DNA from 3 places in the Bacillus sp. FSL K6-0138 genome. Region 1 is predicted to be linked to each of the others. Evidence: predicted binding sites of a transcription regulator. Region 1 holds the regulator's gene; each other region holds the start of a gene.
What was found. Region 1 encodes Rex, which represses fermentation and respiration genes when NADH is low (regulators of the CRP and FNR family bind a similar motif). Its sites were predicted from a motif close to TTGTGAAATATTTCACAA; they were not measured.
Positions count from the first base shown of each region.

Region 2: a site for Rex is predicted at 2,035-2,052, ahead of MHB78_RS12820 (nitrate/nitrite transporter). Genes of this name have one in related genera too.
Region 3: a site for Rex is predicted at 2,100-2,117, ahead of adhE (bifunctional acetaldehyde-CoA/alcohol dehydrogenase). Genes of this name have one in related genera too.

Region 1 is NZ_CP150286.1:758,256-762,471, reverse strand. It holds gene MHB78_RS04160 (CPBP family intramembrane glutamic endopeptidase) at 1-570, shown strand, start outside; gene MHB78_RS04155 (YdiK family protein) at 570-749, shown strand; gene tatC (twin-arginine translocase subunit TatC) at 786-1,550, opposite strand; gene MHB78_RS04145 (twin-arginine translocase TatA/TatE family subunit) at 1,557-1,733, opposite strand; gene MHB78_RS04140 (redox-sensing transcriptional repressor Rex) at 1,755-2,402, opposite strand; gene moaC (cyclic pyranopterin monophosphate synthase MoaC) at 2,399-2,911, opposite strand; gene MHB78_RS04130 (ABC-F family ATP-binding cassette domain-containing protein) at 3,064-4,216, shown strand, end outside.
Region 2 is NZ_CP150286.1:2,430,660-2,434,875, reverse strand. It holds gene MHB78_RS12825 (Crp/Fnr family transcriptional regulator) at 1-603, opposite strand, end outside; gene MHB78_RS12820 (nitrate/nitrite transporter) at 768-1,955, opposite strand; gene MHB78_RS12815 (DUF2164 domain-containing protein) at 2,095-2,412, shown strand; gene MHB78_RS12810 (Crp/Fnr family transcriptional regulator) at 2,454-3,122, shown strand; gene MHB78_RS12805 (nitric-oxide reductase large subunit) at 3,265-4,216, shown strand, end outside.
Region 3 is NZ_CP150286.1:4,571,811-4,576,026, reverse strand. It holds gene adhE (bifunctional acetaldehyde-CoA/alcohol dehydrogenase) at 1-2,042, opposite strand, end outside; gene gnd (decarboxylating NADP(+)-dependent phosphogluconate dehydrogenase) at 2,424-3,830, opposite strand; gene MHB78_RS23805 (GntP family permease) at 3,853-4,216, opposite strand, start outside.

The DNA.
Region 1 (4,216 bases):
TGTCTCGTCATCGTGCTGCTGATTTTAAGGACAGTGCCGAAAACAACGCTTCGAAACAGGCCGAAAGCATCGATTGGGGCATCGGTAGCCTGGGCGGTCGGCGGCGTTTTTCTCGCGATTTTTGCTCAGTCAATTGCTGCCATGATTGAAATGACGCTATTCGGGGCCAATCCCGAGTCGGAAAATACGCAAATGATCATGAAATTGATTCAGGCATTGCCGCTCATGGTCATCGTCTCTTCTGTGTTCGGCCCCATTCTGGAAGAAATCATTTTCAGAAAGATCATTTTCGGAGCTATATATGAAAAAACGAATTTCTTTATCGCTGCTCTGTTCAGCTCCGTCCTTTTCTCGGTTGTCCACATAGATTTCTCACACTTTTTAATCTATGCGGCAATGGGCTTCACATTCGCTTTTTTGTACGTCAGGACAAACCGGATTATCGTGCCGATCTTTGCCCACGTCGCCATGAATACGTTTGTCGTGATCATGCAGACGTTTCAGGGCCAGATTCAGGACTATTTGGAACGGGTTGAAAAAGTGCAGCTGATTATCGGAGGATTTTTATGATGAGAAGCCCGGTGTTTTGGGGCGTGATGTATTTTTTGACGGGCGTGCTGTTTACGTATCTGGCAGCGACCTCTCCGGGGAATATGTGGTCGTTCTACACCATTCTCCTGATGCTGTTCGCCGCCTATAACATCAGCATTTCCTTCAAAATGTTCGCCCTTTCAAAGCGGAAAAAATAAAGAAAAAGAGCCATTCTCTCAAAAAGAGATGGCCCTTTATTTTAAAAATGCCTGATTGGCTTCCTGAATGACGGCTTTCTGCGCTTTCCTGTAGGAAATTCTCGAAATGATGATGCTGATTTCATACAGGATCAAAAGAGGCGCTGCCACCATAAAATCGGACAACATATCAGGAGGCGTGATGAACGCCGCGATGACGAACAAAAAGAAGTATGCATACTTCCTGATCTTAGCCAACATCATGGGCGTCACCAAACCGAGCCTTGTAATGAACATAATGATCACAGGCATCTGAAACAATAAGCCGAAAGGAAGCGTCAGCTGTATTAAAAACTGAAAATACTCATAAATCCCGATGACTTGATTCACCTTAAGATCATCGGAAAGATTCGTCATAAATTCAACGACAAACGGAAATAAAATAAAATAAGAAAAAGCAATGCCGCCTAAAAAAAGTATGATCGATACAGGAATATAGCTTAGCGTCACTTTGCGTTCTTTTTCATACAGCCCCGGGCTGATAAAAGCCCACAGCTGGTACAAGACAAGCGGCGAGGTCATCACAGCGCCGATAATGACAGCGAACTGCATGTATACCAAGAGCGGATCGGTCAGTTTAAACGCGTTCAGCGTCAGCAGTTTCGCTTCATCGGTCTGCTGCAAATAAAGAATGATCGGCTTAGCCAAAAAGAAGCCCGCCATGACAAAAACGGCAAAAAAGAAGGCAATGAACACGAGCCGTCTTCGCAGTTCAATAATATGTTCCAGAAGCGACATTTCTCTTCCCTTCATCAATGTCATCCCATCCTACTGATCTTCTTTCTTTTTTTCGCTTTCGTCGTCTGCCAGACCTCTTGTTGCGTTTTTAAACTCCCTTAGCGTCTTGCCTGCTGCCTTTCCCAGTTCAGGAAGTTTTTGCGGACCGAAAATCAGAATCGCCAAGATAACGATTAAAATAAAGCTTCCAGGACCGATTGTCGGCATGTAAAAGCCTCCCCCTTTCCGTCATTTTTCTTCTGTCATTGAATAATGCTTCAGAAAATATACCAATGACTGAAGTTCAACCGCTAAATCTATATGATGAATTCGAATGTGTTCCGGCACATTCAAACGGGCCGGCGTAAAATTGAGAATGCCTTTAATACCGAGCGCAACAAGCCTGTCCGTAATAGGTTGGGCGGCCTGGGCCGGGACCGTCAAAATCGCGACGGGAATATCGTTTGTCAAATGCTTTTCAAGGTCATTTAAATCGTAAACGGGAACGCCTCCGACTTCTTTTCCGATTTTGCTTTCATTGATATCGAAAGCCATTGAGATTTTCGTATTGTTGTTTTTAATGAAGTTGTAATGGAGAAAGGCTGTCCCTAAATTTCCTACGCCGATAAGCGTTACGTTTGTCATTTCATCCTGGTCGAGCGTCTTTCTGAAAAAGGACAGCAAATAATTCACATTATAGCCGTAGCCTTTTTTGCCGAGTGCACCGAAATATGAAAAGTCCCTCCGAATCGTGGCAGAATCGACTTTTACGGCATCGCTCAATTCAGCGGATGAAACACGCTGCTTTCCGGATGCATGAAGGTTTTTTAAAAAACGATAGTATAGCGGCAGCCGCTTAGCTGTCGCTTGCGGAATTTTTGAATGATCCAAGTTCATAAACGATCCTCCATGTTTACATCAGCTTTTTCCCTTTTATAGTCACCGCTTTTCCCGCCTGTTTTTTCAGCGAGATAGGTCGGTCCTATCACCATTCCCTTATCCGCAGCCTTGCACATGTCATAGACGGTCAGCGCACATACGGAAACTGACGTTAACGCTTCCATTTCCACACCTGTGCTCCCTTTTGTCTTGACGGTTGACTGAATATGCAGGATGCTGTTCTGGTCTTTTTCTTCCCATCGAAAGGCGATGTCGACTCCCTTCAGAGCGATCGGATGGCACATCGGGATGATGTCGGACGTTTGTTTTGCCGCCATGATTCCTGCCACCTGAGCCACAGCCAGCACATCGCCTTTCCCCATCTCCTGGTTTTTGATTTTTTCATGCACGTCTCTTTTCATAGACACGCTTGAGAAAGCTACAGCAGTTCGCACTGAAGCTTCCTTTTCGCTTATATCAACCATCTTGGCTCTGCCTTGTTCGTTAAAATGCGTAAATTGGTTCATCATTATAAAACTCTCCTTACTAAAGATCATACACTATTTTTTTCAATCTGTCTTTTCCTTTTGGTTAAAATCTTCCAGACTCCGCTTAATTGTTTGCTGACTGCTATCTGATAGGCTACACTAAAAATAGCAAACAAGAGGTGAAATAAATCATGATGATTTTACAAGTCAATCAGCTCTCAAAATCGTTTGGAGCCGATTCCATTTTAACGAATATAAAGCTGGAAGTCAGATCCCGGGACCGGATTGCGATCGTCGGGCGCAACGGAGCCGGAAAATCGACTTTTTTGAAAATTATCGCCGGCAGGCTTTCTTATGAAAAAGGGGACATCATCAAGCCGAAGGATTTAACAATCGGCTACCTTGATCAGCATTCGGGACTCGATTCAAAGCTTTCAATAAAAGAAGAATTGCTGACTGTATTCGATCATCTGAAAGCGATGGAAAAAGAGATGCGCTCAGTCGAAGAGCAGATGGCGCATGCTGCACCCGACAAGCTTGAATCGTTAATGAAAACGTACGACAGACTGCAGCAGGAATTTAAAGATAAGGGCGGCTACCAATATGAAGCCGACGTCAGATCCGTGATCCATGGTCTCGGATTTGCCGGATACGGCGACACCGCGCGCGTCCAGGATTTAAGCGGAGGACAAAAAACGAGGCTCGCTCTCGGAAAAATGCTACTGGCCAAACCTGACCTGCTCATTCTCGATGAACCGACGAACCACCTTGACATCGATACGCTTACCTGGCTTGAGCAATATTTGCAAAACTACAGCGGAGCGATACTCATCGTCTCCCATGACAGGTACTTTCTTGATAAGGTTGTCACCCAGGTGTACGAAATATCCCGCTCCAGGAGCAAAAAATACATCGGAAACTACAGCGATTATCTGAAATTAAAAGCTGAACAGCTTGAAAAAGAAATGAAACTGTATGAAAAGCAGCAGGATGAAATCGCCAAACTCCAGGACTTCGTCGACCGAAACCTGGCGAGGGCTTCAACGACAAAACGCGCACAAAGCAGGCGCAAACAGCTTGAACGGATGGACGTCATGGATAAACCGCTCGGCGACGAAAAATCGGCCTCCTTCCGTTTTGACATTGCCCGGCAAAGCGGAAACGACGTCCTGCGCGTTCAGGATTTGACGGTCAGCTACCAAGATCAGCCTCCGCTCCTCCGCTCGCTCTATTTTCAAATTTCGCGCGGTGAAAGCGTGGCCCTTGTCGGCCCTAACGGAGTAGGCAAATCAACCCTTTTAAAAACGCTGATTCAAAAGCTTAAACCCCTTACAGGCACGATAT
Region 2 (4,216 bases), 1.7 Mb from region 1:
GCTTTTCCGCAGGTCACTCAGCATCCGGTTGATGCTTTCTCTTGCAGCCGCGCAAAATTTCGCCAAATCCTGGTTTGTCAGCACGATGTTAATGAGAATGCCGTCACTCCTCGTAATGCCGTAGCTGTTCGCGAGGCGGATCAGCGTTGAATACAGCGCGCCTTTTTTCCCATTGAGCAGGAGATCGCGGATTTTCGATTGAATCTTGCGCAAATGAGTACTCATCCATTTCATAAATTCAAAAGTCATCGCACCGTTTTGAATCAGTTCTTTTTCGAGTTTATCTTTTTTAATGACCATTACTTCGCCGTCTGAGAGGATCTTTGCGCTCAGCATATATTTTGCTTCATCAGTGAAAAGCGTCAGCTCTCCTACAATATCATTCTTTTTGCACATTCTTAGTGTCAGTTCTTTTCCGTCGGACGTCAATTTGCCAATTTGGACGAGCCCTGACTGAATGAGATACAGCTCTTCTGCATCCATACCTTCTTGAAAAAGATAAGTATTTTGTCGGATTTTTCTTTTGGTGCTGATCGATTCCAATAACCGGTACAAGTCAGCGGAAAGCAGATCTGTATCAGATTTTCGAACAGTCACATTCATCGAGCGTCACCCCTTTTAAAGAAAATCATATGAAAACAGTTTTATTGTACCGTTAAATAAGCCTGAAGGGTCTCGAAAGTAATAACAATCTTGTGAACATAATCCGATTGTCACAGAAAAAGAACCTGAGAGCAATAGTCTCAGGTCTTTCGTATGAAGTGCGCTTATTGGACATCGCGTGTGTCTGTCCTTGACGATGTTTTCCCCGATTCCTGAAAATACATCCATGCCACGATGACAAAGCTGGCAAGGGCCGCTTCAGACAAAGCCATGAATCCGATCGCATAATGGCCTGTCGCCTGAAAGACGCTTGACAGGATGAGCGGCGGGAAGAATCCGCCTAAACCGCCCATTGCCGAAACGATGCCATTGACGATTCCGGCTTGTTTCGAAAAATAAAGCGGCACTAATTTGAAGACGACTCCGTTTCCGATTCCGGCGCATACGGCGACTGTCAGTACCCCGAATCCGTAGAGTCCTAGATTCGGCGAGAAGGCCAGTAAAATTCCGGACAGCGTACAGCCTGCGAAAACATACATTAAGAGCTTCAGCGGGTTGAACTTATCTCCAAGCCATCCCCCGACAGGTCTGAGAAAAGTCGCGACGGCGATAAAGCCGGCGGTTCTGAGGCCTGAATCAACCGGATCAAGTCCGAAGTGGTTCACAAGAAAGTTCGGAAGGTAGACTGTGAACGCCACAAAAGAACCGAATGTGATAAAGTAAAACAGACTTAAAAACCATAGTTTTTGATTTTGATAGACGGCTTTCATTTGCTCTTTTACCGAAACTGTAACCCTCGGTTCTTTCTTGTCTCCAAATAAAAAGTTCAGCAAAGCAAATGCAGCGACCAGGATCAGATACATTCGAACCGTATTCGGCCACCCCGCGGTTTTGGCGATAACGGGAGCGGCAAACGTGGTAATTGCCGTTCCAATGTTTCCGGCTCCATAAATCCCATTGATAAAACCGTGTTTTTCTTTCGGATAATACTTTGGCAAAGATGTTACTCCGATCGAGAAGACCGCTCCGCTGATCCCCAGGAAAAATCCGCCGATGACTAAATCGGACAATGAATCAGCTGCACTGATCCAAAAAATCGGGAACAGGAGCAGCAAAAAACTGATCATGAACGTTAATCGCGCCCCAAATTTGTTTGTATAGTACCCAAGCGGTATCCGAAGCAGCGACCCAAGTATGACCGGGATAGCGGTAACCAGGGAAATCTCGCCTTCAGTCAGGGGAATATCCTTTTTAATATGAGGCATTAAAGATGAAATCAACACCCAAGCCATAAATCCTGCCACCAAACTAAATGACTGCAGCGGCAACTGCAATTTTTGACGATTTACCATGACGGCTTTGCTCCTTTCAAAAGGGAAAAATGTAATATTTCATTAGCATGTTTATCTTACAAAAAGTCTTCAACAAACATTGTGAACAACATCACACGGCAATCGGATTGATTGATGTTTAAGAGGCGGGGGCAAAAGAATGAATTGGTTCTACAAAAAATATTCGTTCATTGATTTAACATTTTCGTTTATCATGAAAATAAAAGGAGTGCGATTTATGCTTTTACAGCTGACACAAGAAGAAAAACAAGCAGTCATGAGTGAGATCAAGCGTTTTTATTATGAAGAAAGAGGGGAGGAAATCGGCGATATTGCGGCGATTCAGACGTTTGAATTCATAAAGGAAAAGCTGGGCCCCTACTTTTATAATCAGGCGCTTAAAGACAGCCGCAGGGTTGTTGAAGAAAAAGCGGCAGCGATGGAAGAGGAGCTTTTTGCGCTTGAAAGGCGCATTTAAAGGAAGACCTGGCAAAATGCCTGAAGGGATTGAAGGTTTAAATGGAGTTTCTGAAACAGTTTCTGATTTTCAGCGGTTTGAATGGCGAAGAATTCAGCCAAATCGAACAGATTGCGATAAAGCGGAAATATCAGCCGCGAGTGTTTGTGTTTATGGAAGGGGAAGAGCGGGAAGCCGTTTTTTTCGTCAAATCAGGACTTGTGAAAACCTATAAGATTGATGAAGAAGGCAATGAACAAGTGATTTCGCTTTTACAAAGCGGAGATATGTTTCCGCACGTCGGTTTTTTTGACCGCTCCCCATATCCGGCAACGGCTGAAGCAGTCCAAGAAACCGAATTGATCGTCATCCGCATTGACGATTTTAATGAACTGCTCATGAAATACCCGGAGATGACAATGAAAGTCATGCAAATCATGGGAAAAAAAATCCTTGATCTGCAGGAACGCATTCAAGGATTTATTTCAAAAGACGTCCAGCACCGCCTGACTCACGCTTTAAAGAAGCTGGGAGATGAACACGGGGTCAAAAAAGGAGAAGGCATTTATATTAATCTGCCGATTACCAATCAGGACTTTGCGAATATGGTCGGAACATCAAGGGAAACAATTAACAGGACCCTTAATGAAATGAAAAAGAAAAAACTGCTTTCCTCCGACAGAAGCGGCATTATGATACATGATCAGGAATGGCTGAACGGCTGTGAATAAATAAAAAACAGGCTCTCCTTTTTCAATGGAAAGCCTGTTTTTTTAATTCACAAATCTGCCATCATTTAAGTGATCTGGTTCACAACCGGTGTGATGCATATCCAGTATCTTAGGACATGCAAATAAGAAAGGAGTGAATCAGATGGAAGTTCAAAGGGAGACGGTGCCAAACAAGAAGCCGGCAAAAAACGGATTTTTGAAATCGGTTCTCGTTTTTACGCTGATTGCAAGTTTTTCGGTGTTGTTATTGGGAGGATATTGGATCTTCAAGGGGCTTGCGCCAAGACCGCTTGAAGTGTCCGCTCCAAACGGCGAGGTGCTGATGACAAAATCGTCGATCAAGGGTGGACAGGCCGTCTTTCAAAAATATGCGCTCATGGATTACGGGACCATTTTGGGCCACGGATCTTACATGGGGCCCGATTATACGGCAGAAGCCCTGAACATTTATACAAAAGGGATGCAGGACTTTAAAGCGCAGGAGCAATATGGAAAACGCTTTGAAAAGCTTTCCGATGAAAAGCAGTCTGTGATCCGCAGTAAAGTGATCAGTAAAATGAGAAAAAACCGCTATAACAAAGATTCCGACACATTACAGCTGACTCAGGCCCAAGTCTACGGACTCGAAAAAGTGCGCACTCATTACCGCAAAGTATTTACAAAAGGCGATGGCTGGGGGCTTGAGTCTGGTTTGATCAAGGAAAGCCATATGCCTGACCGCAACAGAGCTTGGATTTCGGGCGGGGATCAGATCAAACAGGTTTCTGATTTTATCTTTTGGACGGCCTGGCTGTCCAGCACATTGAGGCCCGGGGATGACATCACCTATACAAACAACTGGCCGTATGATGAAGAAGCCGGCAATACGATGTCATTTGCCGCGGTGTGGTGGAGCGGCGCCAGCGTTACGATTCTTATTTTATTTGTCGGCATCATCTTATTTGTGTTTTACCGCTACAAGCTTGGAATGAAGGAGGCTTATCAAGAAGGGAAATTCCCGGCCTTTGATTTGGAGAAGCAGCCGCTCACTTTATCGCAAGTCAAAACAGGGAAGTATTTTGCCGTTGTTTCCCTGCTGTTCTTTGTTCAGGCCA
Region 3 (4,216 bases), 830 kb from region 1:
GCCAAGCCGTCAGTATAGTCGTTGGCCATGCAGGATACATAGGATTCAATCGCATGCGTCAAGACGTCCATTCCGGTATCAGCCGTGATATGCTTAGGCACGGTCATGACAAACTGCGGATCAATGATCGCCACATCCGGCGTTAGTTCATAGTCGGCCAATGGGTATTTCGTATTCGCCTCTTTATCTGTAACGACGGAGAATGAGGTAACTTCAGAGCCGGTGCCGGATGTCGTCGGAATGGCAACGAATTTTGCTTTTTCGCCTAATGGCGGATATTTGACGATGCGCTTGCGGATGTCTAAGAATTTTTGCTTTAAATCAAAGAATTCAGCATCAGGGTGCTCATAGAACATCCACATTCCTTTTGCGGCGTCCATTGCAGAGCCTCCGCCAAGCGCGATGATGACGTCAGGCTGGAATTTGGCCATCGCCAGGGCGCCGTTCATCACCGTTTCGATTGATGGATCAGGTTCTACGTCGGAGAAAATGTCGCAATGAACGTAATCCGGGCGTTTTCTTAAATAGTGAAGGACGCGGTCGACGTATCCAAGCTTCACCATTCCCGGGTCTGTCACGATAAACGCTTTTGAGATATTCGGCATTTTTGCTAAATATTGCGTTGCATGTTTTTCAAAATAAATTTTTGGCGGTACTTTAAACCATTGCATATTGACATTCCTCTTTGCCACTTTTTTCGTATTGATTAAATGAACCGCACCCACGTTTGTCGAAACGGAGTTCCCGCCGTAAGTGCCGCATCCGAGCGTCAAGGAAGGCATGTAGGCATTATAAATATCGCCGATCGCTCCTTGGGAAGACGGCGCGTTGACGATGATCCGCCCGGCTTTCATCCGTAAACCGAATTGCTCAATGGCTTCACGGTCGCTGGTATGGATGACCGCGGAGTGTCCGATGCCGCCGAATTCCAGCATTTCTTCGGCCCGTTTTAACCCTTCCTGGAGTCCGCTTACTTTGTAGCAGGCTAACACAGGACTTAATTTTTCCCTTGAAAGCGGGTATTCCGGTCCTACGCCTTTTAATTCGGCGACGAGGATTTTTGTATCCTCCGGAACCTTTATACCGGCCATTTCGGCGATTTTATAAGCCGGCATTCCGACGATGTCAGGGTTTACCGCACAGGTCGTTTCGTTGATAACCAATTTTTCCAATTTTGCTATTTCCGCCTCATTTAATAAATAGCAATTGTTGGAAGTGAGTTCTCTTTTCACGTCTGAATAAACGTCTTTATCGATAATGACTGCCTGTTCTGAAGCACAAATCATTCCATTGTCAAACGTTTTTGATAAGATCAGGTCGTTGACGGCTTGTTTCAAGTTCGCAGATCTCTCAATGTAGCATGGGACGTTTCCCGGTCCGACGCCGAGAGCCGGTTTGCCTGAGCTGTAAGCGGCTTTCACCATTCCGGCCCCTCCTGTGGCAAGAATCAGGGAAATCTTCGGATGAGTCATCAAAGCTTGGGTTGCTTCGCGCGACGGCGTTTCGATCCACTGAATGCAATGTTCAGGCGCCCCTGCTTGAACGGCCGCATCCCTCAAAATCCTTGCAGCTTCAATGCTGCATTTTTGAGCGGATGGATGGAAAGCAAACACGATTGGATTTCTTGTTTTTATCGAGATCAGGGATTTGAACATGGTCGTGGAAGTAGGATTTGTCACCGGCGTAACCCCTGCGATGACGCCGACAGGCTCGGCAATTTCAATGACTCCGTCGTGTTCATTTTCGCTGATGATTCCGACGGTTTTGTCGTATTTGATATTGTGATAGACATACTCTGTGGCAAACATGTTTTTAATGATCTTATCTTCGTATACGCCGCGTTTTGTTTCCTCTACAGCAAGCTTGGCAAGGTGCATATGCTGATCAAGGCCGGCAAGCGCCATCTGTTTGACGATATCATCGATCTGTTCCTGATCAAACCTGCGGAATTCTTCCAATGCTTTAAGACCCTTGTCGACTAAACGGTCAATCATTTTTGAAACGTTTATTTTTTGTTTAATTTCCTTTTCTTCAACTGCCATTGTATAACCCTCCAATGAAGTGATAGGATTTTCCGAAAAGAGTGCAACGGCTTAGGTTTGTGAAATATTTCACAAATGGTGTTAAAAATTTTTATGGCGATATGGGGATTTGCTGTGAGAATATAAAGTTCCTCATGACACCTCACTCCTTGTTTTTTATGAATCTTATCATAGCACGGATTTAATATAATAATTTGTGAAATGTTGAACAAAGTATGAAACATGAGTAAAAACGGGAATATTTACTTAAGAGTGTATTTTTTGGAAAGCGCTTTCGATTAGCACGACTAGATCATAAGTCATCAAAAAACTATTTTAAAATAATAAAAACTGCACTTCCGATTGTTAACACAATCGGGTGCAGTTTTATTTCAAAAAAGCTTACTCATTCCATTCTGTGTGAAACACACCTTCGATATCTGTCCGCTCATACGTATGGGCGCCGAAGTAATCGCGCTGTGCCTGCAGCAGGCTGGCGTTCGAGCGGCCCGTCCGGTAGCCGTCATAATAAGATAGAGCGGTGCTCAAGGCTGGGAACGAGATGCCTGAAGTGATACCTTCGCAGACGACTTTCCGAAGTCCTGTCTGGTAGTCTTTGAGCTTTTCTGCAAAGAAAGGTGCGATCAATAAGTTTGACAGGTCGGGCTGCTCGTTGTACGCTTCGCTGATCAGGTTTAAAAATTCGGCGCGGATGATGCAGCCGCCGCGGAAGATCAGAGCGATGTCCGAAAGCTTCAGGTTCCATCCGTAAAGCTCTGATGTCATTTTATACTGGGCGAAGCCTTGTGCATAGGCGCACACTTTTCCCATATATAATGCCTGTCTGACGTAGTCGATCCACACGTTTTTATCCAGATGCCAGTCTTCTTCCGCCGGACCGGCGAGAATTTTTTCCGCAGCCACCCGCTCTTCTTTTAAAGATGACAGGTAGCGGGCGAATAGCGATTCCGTGATAATGGACGACGGAATGCCGTTGTCGATCGCCTGCATGCTCGTCCATTTGCCTGTGCCTTTTTGGCCTGTTTTATCAAGGATGACGTCGATCAGCGGACCGCCTGTCCGGTCATCCTTTTTCCTTAAAATTTCGGCAGTGATTTCGATTAAATAGCTTTTCAGTTCGCCTTGATTCCACGTTTCAAAAATGTCGGCGATTTCATCGATGGACAGCTGCAGTTTTTCTCTTAAAAATGTATAGGCTTCTGCGATCAGCTGCATATCCGCGTATTCGATCCCGTTATGGACCATTTTCACGAAGTGTCCGGCTCCTTTCGGCCCGATGTAGGTGCAGCAAGGATCATTGCCGACTTGGGCTGCGATTTTTGTCAAGATCGGAGCAGCTTTTTCATAGACGTCCCGATCTCCCCCGGGCATGATCGAAGGACCTGTTAACGCTCCGACTTCGCCGCCGGAAATGCCGATTCCCAAATAGCCGATTCCTTCAGACTTCAGCCTGTCGTATCTTCGTTCTGTATCTTCGTAGTGGGAGTTGCCTCCGTCCATGATGACATCGCCTTCTTCAAGCAGCGGCACTAATGAATCGATCACTGAATCGACCGCTTTGCCCGCTGTTACCATGAGAAAGATTTTCCGCGGCTTTTCTAAAGACTGGACGAAATCCTTCAGCTCGTAGTACGGGCTGAGAGGCTGTCCTTCAATTTTCTCCATCAGTTTATCAGTTAAATCCCTTGTGTAATTGTAGACGGCGACTTGCTCCCCTTTGCCGGCCATGTTCAAGGCAATATTGCTGCCCATCACTCCAAGGCCGATGACGCCAATTGTATTGACCATAATTCCAGCTCCTTCAATAATGTTATACAAATAGACTTAGCAATAACGTAAATCCTAATCCGGCTACAGCGATGATCGTTTCGAGCAATGTCCATGTCGCAAATGTTTCTTTCATGCTTAAACCGAAGTACTCTTTGAACATCCAGAATCCGGCATCATTCACATGGGAAGCGATTACACTTCCGGCCCCGGTAGCGAGCACGACCAAGGCAAGGTTGACGTCAGAATGTCCAAGCATCGGAATGACGAGCCCCGTCGTCGATAAGGCTGCGACTGTGGCGGAGCCTAAAGAAATGCGCAGGATCGCCGCGATTAACCAGGCAAGCAGGATCGGCGACATCGACGTGCCTTTGAACAATTCGGCCACGTAGTCGCCTACCCCGCCG